One region of the Paenibacillus sp. FSL R10-2778 genome, then DNA from elsewhere that is predicted to be linked to it. Evidence: predicted binding sites of a transcription regulator. Region 1 holds the regulator's gene; each other region holds the start of a gene.
What was found. Region 1 encodes LexA, which represses DNA repair genes until DNA is damaged. Its sites were predicted from a motif close to CGAACATATGTTCG; they were not measured.
Positions count from the first base shown of each region.

Region 2: NST40_RS23525 (ImmA/IrrE family metallo-endopeptidase) is a predicted target of LexA. The motif match lies at 1,638-1,651, and genes of this name have one in related genera.
Region 3: addB (helicase-exonuclease AddAB subunit AddB) is a predicted target of LexA. The motif match lies at 1,563-1,576, and genes of this name have one in related genera.

Region 1 is NZ_CP151956.1:3,835,612-3,838,868, forward strand. Features, by position in the region: gene NST40_RS16985 (hypothetical protein) at 1-177, opposite strand, end outside; gene NST40_RS16990 (DUF896 domain-containing protein) at 227-436, opposite strand; gene NST40_RS16995 (LysM peptidoglycan-binding domain-containing protein) at 546-959, opposite strand; gene lexA (transcriptional repressor LexA) at 1,211-1,837, shown strand; gene NST40_RS17005 (L,D-transpeptidase) at 2,015-2,353, shown strand; gene NST40_RS17010 (hypothetical protein) at 2,504-2,884, shown strand; gene NST40_RS17015 (hypothetical protein) at 3,107-3,257, shown strand, end outside.
Region 2 is NZ_CP151956.1:5,215,393-5,218,649, reverse strand. Features, by position in the region: partial or broken gene NST40_RS23540 (phosphomethylpyrimidine synthase ThiC) at 1-12, opposite strand, end outside; gene NST40_RS23535 (DUF3139 domain-containing protein) at 108-443, opposite strand; gene NST40_RS23530 (hypothetical protein) at 809-970, opposite strand; gene NST40_RS23525 (ImmA/IrrE family metallo-endopeptidase) at 1,037-1,588, opposite strand; gene NST40_RS23520 (YjfB family protein) at 1,752-1,928, opposite strand; gene NST40_RS23515 (hypothetical protein) at 2,078-2,227, shown strand; gene NST40_RS23510 (NucA/NucB deoxyribonuclease domain-containing protein) at 2,309-2,740, opposite strand; gene NST40_RS23505 (cytidine deaminase) at 2,847-3,257, shown strand, end outside.
Region 3 is NZ_CP151956.1:5,342,056-5,345,312, forward strand. Features, by position in the region: gene addB (helicase-exonuclease AddAB subunit AddB) at 1-1,431, opposite strand, end outside; gene NST40_RS24085 (class I SAM-dependent rRNA methyltransferase) at 2,218-3,257, opposite strand, start outside.

The DNA of each region.
Region 1 (3,257 bases):
AAACATAGTGCCAAGTATCACTAACACTACCGGAAATGCAATGTTGCGACCTTTAAAGACTTCGGCATTCTGGGTAGGAGATTTAGAGGCATAAATCGTATCCTTGCCTTGTTTCTTTCTTTGCTTGTTGATTTGCTGTGTGTTGCGTTGAACCATTCTTTCCCAAGAACGGGCCATGTGCGTTCCCCCTAGTCATCCTGAAATATCTATGAAAAGGAACAGCGAGCTAATGTTTAAGCCCCTTGTTACCTTGTTCATGTTCATCGTTATCTACTACTTCAATAGTATTTAATTGTGCTCGGAAGTTATTGCGGATATTCCCCAGGTAAATTTCACGAAGCTTGGCGCGTTCCGCCACTTCCTCTTGATTAAGGCCTACGCTCTTCTGTTTGCGTGCCAATTCGTTAATTCGCGCGACCAACTCATCAATATTCAATACTTTCCCTCCCCCTATAAATTAATTCTAACTCTGCCATGAGAAAAAGAGCTTGTCAAGGTCTACTCCCTGCAAGCTCTACTGGTCATTCTATTATGTTCTCAGAAAATTAATAAATAGGTAAAGTAAGTATGTCTCCAGCGTTAATTTGACTACTCTTAATCCCACTTGAACGTTTAATTCCTTCTATATAAACAACTGTCTTCATATCAGCTGGTTTATTCTTAAGGGCAATACTCCATAGTGTATCTCCACGTTCAACCACAATCCGCTTCTCTTCCTTCATTATAGTCGTCGATCCTGCAAACACATTTCCCACTACTGTTAGGCCAGATAATACTAGCACGAAAATCAATATTAACTTAATAAAGAAATCTTGACGGAACAACGAAATCATCCCTCCAAGCAAACGTTCCGTTATCTCTTTCACCTTAGCGGAATTACGGGCAACGTCATTATGTCCTATAGATTCAACCACTGGGGCCTTGTCGTAGATGCTGCGGTATGTACTGTATTTTAGCATAATCATCATCCTCCAAACACTTGTTCTTACTTTCGAATTTATAATAACACGAACATGTGTTTTGTTCAATACTATTTCAGAACAATTGTTCTCTTTTTTTTGAGAGACTCAAGCGGTTCATTTTATTATCATTTGTCTACCATTTTTTAACTCTAGCAGATTAATATTTATAATAGTTAGAACTTATGTTTGTGCGAACGGTAGTTCTATGTTATAATTTTCCCAAACATTACTATATGGGGTTGATTCCAATGTCAAAGATTTCAAGTCGCCAGCTGGCGATCCTGGAATTTATACGAAGCGAAGTCCGCAGCAAGGGTTATCCACCTTCCGTCCGGGAAATTGGAGAAGCTGTTGGCCTTGCTTCCAGCTCCACAGTTCACGGTCATTTGGACCGGCTTGAGAAGAAGGGACTTATTCGTCGAGATCCAACGAAGCCACGTGCAATAGAATTACTAGGCCAAGAGGATTCAGAGAATGTTCACCAATTCGCGCAGACCATCTCACGGATTCCTGTCGTAGGTAAAGTTACCGCCGGGGTACCAATCACTGCTACAGAGAATATCGAAGACTACTTCCCACTTCCTACTCACTATGTAGGTGACAACAAAGTATTTATGCTGTCTGTCATGGGTGATAGTATGGTGGACGCAGGCATTATGAATGGTGACTATGTGATTGTTCGCCAACAACAAACAGCGGACAACGGAGATATCGTTGTAGCCATGACCGAAGAAGATGAAGCAACCGTTAAGACCTTTTACAAGGAACGTGATCATATACGGCTTCAGCCGGAGAATCCAGCTTATGAGCCGCTTCGCCTTAATCGCGTAACTATTCTCGGAAGAGTCATCGGATTGTTTCGAGATATCCACTAAGTATGCACTTCTAACATAAAAGGCTGTTCCGCATATGCGGAACAGCCTTTTTTCTACGTTTTTTTGCTTTCCAACCACTTACGAACAATTGTTCCCAATGGCTAAAATGGCCATTTTCTATGAATAACCCTTTAGGCGTTCTGCTCATATCCTAATTAGAAAGGAGTGTTGCGTATAATGCCCAACTACCGAATTATTGTAGATCTGACCCAACGAATGTTATATCTTCTGGACAATGATATTGTGATTAGAGGTTTCCCTGTCGGCATCGGTAAGATGTTAACCCAATCCCCAGTGGGTGAATTCACTATTATTAACAAACAACCCGACCCAGGGGGTCCCTTCGGTGTTTTTTGGATGGGACTGTCTAAACCACACTACGGAATTCATGGAAACAATGACCCTTCCTCCATTGGGAAAGAGGTGTCCCACGGCTGCATCCGGATGTACAACGAGGATGTGTTAGCACTCGCTGCTATTGTCCCTATAGGCACACGAGTAACGATAAGAAATTAAATTCGAATGGAGGCTCGGCAACCCCCAAATCACATTAAAAAATGGGGGTCATTACATAAGTAAGTATTTTTTCATTAGCATACTAGGAGTTTGGTGATTATATGTCGAATATTGTTAACAGGATTGCAAATTGAAAAGGATGTGTTTAGTTTGAATAATTCAAAAATTAGAACCCTCGTCGATTTTAAAGTCGATGCACTGGGTAAGCTGTCCGGTTTACTTTTAAATGATGAACAAGCTAGTGGAAAAAAAGTGAATTTGCTCACCTCTTTTGGCAGCATTCAGGGAATCGTCTCTCCAACCGTCTCCAACAAAGAGGATGTATTTGATTTAAAATCTTTGATGGATGATGTAATTGTAGACGAATACATATCTTATTTGGGAGCAGAACACCCTGATAAAAATTTCAGCTATAACTTTGTTGTCCTCAATGACGTTACTGTAAGACCTTATGCTAGTTATGGGACTCCGATCGAATACAAACAGCTGATTGTTTATACCGATCATATCACTGCCTTCAATTTTCTATAGGTTTACATAATCACCTTAAAAAGCACTCTTTCAGCAACCCCCAATTTTGCATCATTTGCAGAATCGGAAGGTTTCTCTGGGTGCTTTTTTTGGGTTAATCGTGAAGTCGATCCTATAATTCCACGAATTTCCCTTTTAAAAGATACTAGTGGAGATCATTCAGGCATATCTTTCAATAAGCAACAATTTGAGTCTAATGAAATAACTAGGAGGTGTGATTATATGCTGATTATCCTGATGTACTTATTTGCTATTTTAGGAGTTGTTTTAATTCTAAGTGCCGCCATTATAAAATTGAAAACGCTATCTGCTTCATCTGAAATTTCTAAGCTAGTTAATGCGACCTCATCTTTTAACATCAGCTTCACCAAAA
Region 2 (3,257 bases), 1.4 Mb from region 1:
CAAACGATGTTTACCTATTTAGAGCAGGGAAGATTAAAAAACGCGTTTGCCCAAGCAGCCAAGTGCTGACTGCTGGACAAACGCGTCTTTTTTATAGGGCAACTCCTTCACGGGAGATTCTCCTCGATATGTTTATATGTATAGCTAGGATCATTACCTTTAACAGGAGCCCTGCTGTATTGAAAGATCCTTCCATTTTCTTTTCGATAAAAGTATCTTGCGTAGGGTTCGTCTGCAAAAATCACCGTGGTACTTACGAGGGGAGCTTTGGCAATCTGGGTGTATACTTTATCAAAATCTTCTTTCTTATAATTTCTCGTCTCTACTAGATAATGAATGACTTCTCTGTTCATATGATTTTGGAAGTAGTGGAAGGATAAGGATGTTATTCCATAGATTAAAAGGATTAGAACGATGAAGATTAGTTTTGTTTTTTTCTTCATTAATTCCCTCCATATAAATAATTTGTATATAGTATAAGATAATATACTGAGACTGGTATGTCATTCATAGATATATGACGCAGGAGGAAGAGAAAATACTGGAGCTGGAGCAGCAAATTAAGATGCTGGAGGACCAGGCAAGTCCGAGGCTGCCGGAGGTGAAAATCTTATAGTTTTAAAATATGGGGTTTTGTCGGTGTATTTGTTATTCTAATTCTTATTGGTGTGATACAGTTTGTATCTGCATAACAGATTATACAAAAAGGCAGCAAATACTGATAGTAATCCAGGCGTAAGCGAAAGAAGAATTGCCGGGACATACTATATTTGCTGCCTTTTAACTTATGAAGAATAATGATTCTCTTTTAGTCCTCTTTGGGTTCTTGCAATAAAATGGAGAAGGTCCCCGTTTCGTGATCCACCTCAATCGTCTCAATGCCCACGAAATCCGGGATTTCGGGGTGTACTGCATCTACATTATAATCCGGATGAGTAAGTAATAATTCAATTACTTTAATGGCTTCCATGTCGTTCCCCCTCACGAGAAATTCCACCATAAATGAATATGCAGAGCACTATTGCAACTAAGCTTATTATCTCCGTGATCCGTTGCGAATATGTGTCAGTCGTTCTTCGTTTCTTCCCATCACGGCCAATAATTGCCCTTGGAACACACGTCTTTGGATCTGATCAATCCGCTGTAAGGCCAGCTCGGCAGGAACTTGAAATTCTGCTGCGAGATAGGAGATGGCATCCTCCCGTTGCTCAGGCAATGTCATGCGGGAGATCATGGAGTAAGGCATCGCCGCATACAAGATAAAACGCTCGGATTCATCCTCCTGTGCCCGCGTGAAATGCTCTGGCATCAAGGTCTGATTATCACTGCCATGGCGAAGGAGGTGACACAGTTCATGAAGAAACTCTAGCCGTTGAAGATTGGCTGGAAGGCGGTTGTCGATAAACAGGCTGTACATCCCTGCAGACGCTTCAATGCTCTTGCTTCTCACATCCAAATAATGAACCCAGATATTAAGCCGCTCTGCAATATACGATATTGAAATTTGTGAAGGCTGATGAAGATTTAATCGCTTGTATAAATCCTCTGTCCATTTCTCAAGCACAGTCATTTGATAATATGATTTCATGTTCTCCAACTTATTCACCTCGTTTAAAATCACTAATAAATCACTAATGGGATCGTATGTTCGCATAAATGTGCAAAAGAAAAGCCCGAAGGGCTATGTAGAGTAAAAAAATGCTAAGGATACACAGGAACATTCGTTCTCATGTATCCTTAGCATAAAGCAATTACACACTAATATCAAGTGTTTTTCCCAAATTAGGAGCAACGCTTTTGCCCAGCATTTCCACCATGGTTTGGCTCTGGGTTTCAGCCTGATTCTTGGCAATATTCATGACCTGTATCCCAACATTTTGAGCTAAGGATGCTTGGCTCATTGCCATTGATAATGCAGCTATATCCATATTGCACCTCCTTTGTGTATATCCTGTTTATCGACTGTCTACCTTCAATTCATTAGGTGATTGGCATTTGTTTGCCAATTCGCCCAAACGGCTTATCTCCTTTTTACATATCTTGTGCTGTAGTCATTAATCATTAGGAGGAATTGAAAATGGGAATGGAACATGGTTGTGGTTGTAACGTAGGTCCGGTAGTAAGTCCAGCATCAGTAGGTCCGGTGTGTAGTCCTTGGACTTCAACAGGAGCAATTCTGGTACTTTTCATCTTGCTGGTTATCATCACTAAAGCTTGCTTATTCTAAGTTAGCTGATGTGCAGTGTAGCCCCATCTGGCGAATGCCAGGTGGGGCTATTCTATTGCCTGGGGCTGGTCAGACAGACCGTTATTTAAACATAAATTCTACCCGGGTTCCGTCTGCATAATCCTCCAGCTGATTGCCAACCCAGCTTCCTGCCCCGCGGTTATCGCTTGGCGTTATGTATTCAATGTCGGCACCAACGCCGCCTTCCTTACACATAGCCATTGGCCATTCATCCCGGTCATACCCCTTTTTAGTGGGAATCCCTTTTAAGGACTCTTTACGGTTCTCTTCAGCCTGCTCTCGGTTAATCGTACATGTGGCGGATTCACCCTTCGCAATGGCATCCTGAATATGTTTGGCGGTCTCAGGATAGCGGTCTGATGGGAAGGTTAGCTGAACAACACTCGAATCGGATGGAGACGAGGGGTCTGTAGGCTCTCCGTTTTGTTCAAACCAGTAACTAGCCAAAGCAAGTAATGCAACAATGATGAGACTGGAGATCCATTTTTTCACTTTCAAATCTGCTCCTCCTTTTTTGGCACTTAAAATAGTATATCTTATATCATAATTCAGTGCGATTTAATATAATTAGGTAAAATAAAGGAGGACGGAACTGGATATGGAGTACATAATTACCATTGAGGATCAGACGCTTATTACGGCTGCCGAAGATATAATTACCAGGCGTTATGAATGGGGACGGCACCATGTGGGTGCAGCGCTTCGTACTAAAACAGGAGAGATTTTTACAGCGGTACATGTGGAAGCCAGCATGGGGAGGATTACAGTCTGTGCAGAAGCGATGGTGATTGGCAAAGCGATATCCGAAGGTTATAAGGAATTTGATACGATTGTTGCGGTAAGGCATTCTGACCCAGACAGCGAGGAAAAAGAGATTAAAGTAGTCTCTCCCTGCGGCATGTGCCGAGAGTTAATTGCGGATTATGGAATAGACTGCAAGATAATTGTATCGGAGGATGACCGATTAGCTAAATATGAAATCACTGAGCTATTGCCTTTAAGGTACACG
Region 3 (3,257 bases), 1.5 Mb from region 1:
ACGGCATCGTTCCATAGTAGCAAGCAGTTCATCATCCATCTGTCTGCCGCCTTCCAGCGACAAGCTAGGAATACCTTTCCAGGAGCGGCCATCTGTCCAGCGGTACCCCTGAATCCCACAAGCCAGCACATAGTTTTCTAAAGCATCCATATCTTCACGCGTAATACTACCGTCTAGCGGAAGCAGAAGCTCCGTCTTTACGCAACGGAATACATCCTCATAACGCCAGCGACGACGCACTACATCCAATGCGGAACGTATAAACTCCACTAGCGGATGATGCAGCTCATTCACCTTCTGGTCCAGAAAAAATGGCACTCCATAATCTTGGAACAACGGCTGAACCAGCTGCTCGTAATCGCCAATATTGCGCATCAATACGGCCATTTCGCCATATTTTGCACCTTCATCCCGCGCCAGTCTAGTCATTTCGCGCAGGGCTCCCTCAACCTCTGCTCTGTGCGAAACTGCGGCGCCTATGGATATAGCCTCTCTTGCCAGTTCATCCGCATCTATCCAAGCCTTCCGGCGATCATATCCCCGTTCAAGGTGAGCAAGTACTGGACTTTCTTCAAAACGCGGAAGAACCGTTGGCTCCAGCAGCTCGTCCCATACATCAATGCCCAGCTCTTCAGCAATTCCACGCAGTTTAATGTAAGTAACCGCAGTTGGGTGAAACAATTCAAGCTCATTCAACTGATCTCCATAGGGGTAAGGACGATCAATTGTAAGCGAAACCGTCAGCCTCGAAGCTTGCTGCATCAATTCTCGAAGCACTACGAATTCCTGCGGAGTAAATCCATGGAACCCATCTACCCAAATCTCTGCCCCGCGAATGTAAGAGGAATCTGGAATATGCTCAGCCAGTTCTGCTAAACGATCCTCTTCATCGATATAAAGACGGGACATTTCATTCTCTAAATCGCTAAAAACCAGCTGCAAATCATCCAGCTTACCCTCAAGAATAGGACTTCTTGCAATAGCTCCTCGCATAGCGGACAGCTGTTCCTCTAAATCAGTGGAACCCAAACAGCAACGTTTCATCTCCGTGTGCAGTTGGTTCAGACGTTCCACAAAACCCGGTCTGTCTGCTGAGGCACCGAATAATTTCAGTTCCTCTTTGCGGCGACTGATGATTTTGTAAATTAACATTTTCTTACCTTCTTCACTGATTGGCAGACTTGCACTGCCACCAGTTTCCTGCTTCACACGATAGGCAAGCCGCGAAAAACTCAGTGTCTGCGCCCGAAGGCTTCCCTTCACATTCCCTACGGTCAGAAGCCCCCGTTCTGCTCCAAAAGAACCTTGCTCTGGCACAAGAATAATAATCGGCGCACCAAGCGGTTCCTTTTCTAAGGAAGAAGAGATAGATTCCCATATTTTTGTTGTCTTGCCACTGCCCGAGCGGCCTAGTAAAAAGGTTACCGGCATAAATGATAGACTCCTTCCGTAGCGGAGAAAATATATAGAATACAGGGTGAAATATCCACCCATTGATTACACTCCATTTAAAAAAGTTCAGTGATTCCTCGTCCCCTCAGTATATCATAACCACACTAATCGGAACATGTGTTTGCTAGTATTTTCTAATGTTTTACAAAGGATAAACAGCTATGAGTACAAATAAAAAAAGCAAACCTCCGGATTTTGGCGGCTTGCTTTTTAGAGTGTTTAGTTTGTTTTTAATGCCAGTTGTGCAACGTTAGATAGGAGCTGCCAATGTCGGAGCATAGGGTCAATGTTAGACTGTTCAGCGTTCGGCGTTCAGCATCCAGCGTTCAATACTCAACACCCCGCACTCAACATTAGCACTCTACGCCGATCGTTTTGTAATCCGCATTCCGCATATCATAATTCAATAAGCATCATTCGTTGTTTACTATTTAGTATTCCGAATTTAACACTCAACATTTCGGCTAGGCTTGTTTCATTAATTACTTAGGGACCCAGGAGCCGTTATTCGTGGATTCAGTGCTGTTATGGCAACTTTTCGGACCCCACTGACGCTATTCTTCGAAAATGTGCTGCATTACGGGTGTTATTGGGGCAATAGCGCCTTTAGGGTCCGTAAGAATTCATTAATGGGCTGTTTACGCTAAATAGAGTCATCTGAGTCCGTTGGCCACTACTTGCCTTACAGCCGACTCACGGCCACCCTACGACCAGCCCTTTTATCTTATTTGTTACTTGGCACTGTAGACCTTTTGATCTTCAGGCTTATTTTTTACTCCGCACTTCAAAAATCGCAAACTTCAGATAGTGTCCTTCGTTAACGCCAAGTATTTGTGGGTGGTCTTTGCCTGCGGCCCGCCATTCTACAAGTCTCAACACCTTGCCAGCATCTTTAGCAGCATCGGCAATCGTTTCGAGGAACAGATCTGGCTGCATATGGTAAGAACAGCTTGCGGTAACCAAATAGCCGCCTTCGTTCACCAGCTTCATCCCGTGCAGATTGATATCCTTGTAACCACGGCAAGCGCCAGCTACTGCACTTTTGGTTTTGGCAAACGCCGGAGGGTCTAGGATGACTACATCCCAAGTTCTTCCTCCACCTGCCGTCATCGGCTTGGATGTGTCGGTTTTGGCTGTTTTGCCTCCGGATTTAGGATTTGTAGCAGCTGCTGCCGTCTCTGTTCCACTGGCAACTGTCGCCCGTTCAGAACGTTCCTCTAGTCCTTTAACCTGATTCCGTAGATATGCAAAAGCATCATCCACTACGAATTCAACACGATCGCTAAAGCCGTTCAGCTCCACATTCACTTTGGCACTCTCAATGGCGTGTGCTGAAACGTCAAGGCAGGTTACTTTTTTCGCGCCATACTTGCAGGCATGCAGCGTGAAGCTGCCCGTATGCGAGAAGCATTCCAGCACTGTCGCACCGTCCCAATAAGGGAACGTTACATGTTTGCCGCTCTTATTAACTGGTAAGGTCTGTAGTGAACCATCCTCAGTTTCAATTTCCTGAAGCGTAATGCCGCTTCGTCCTCCCCAGCCTTTCATGAGCGGAGCAATGGAAGCTCTATTCTCACGTTGGTCAAAGAAGTAACCTGTCTTCTGGCCCTCTTCAATATCAACGACCAGCTTCAGGCCATTCTCGCTCACGGTTACATGCCTTGGACATTCCCCGTACAGCACACCCGTTGTCTGCTCCATACCTTCAAGCTCGCGCACACTAACATCACTGCGCTCATAGATTCCGCGCGGTGCCATAACCTGCACCAATGCTTCGACGATTTCTGCACGCCGCTTGTCCATTC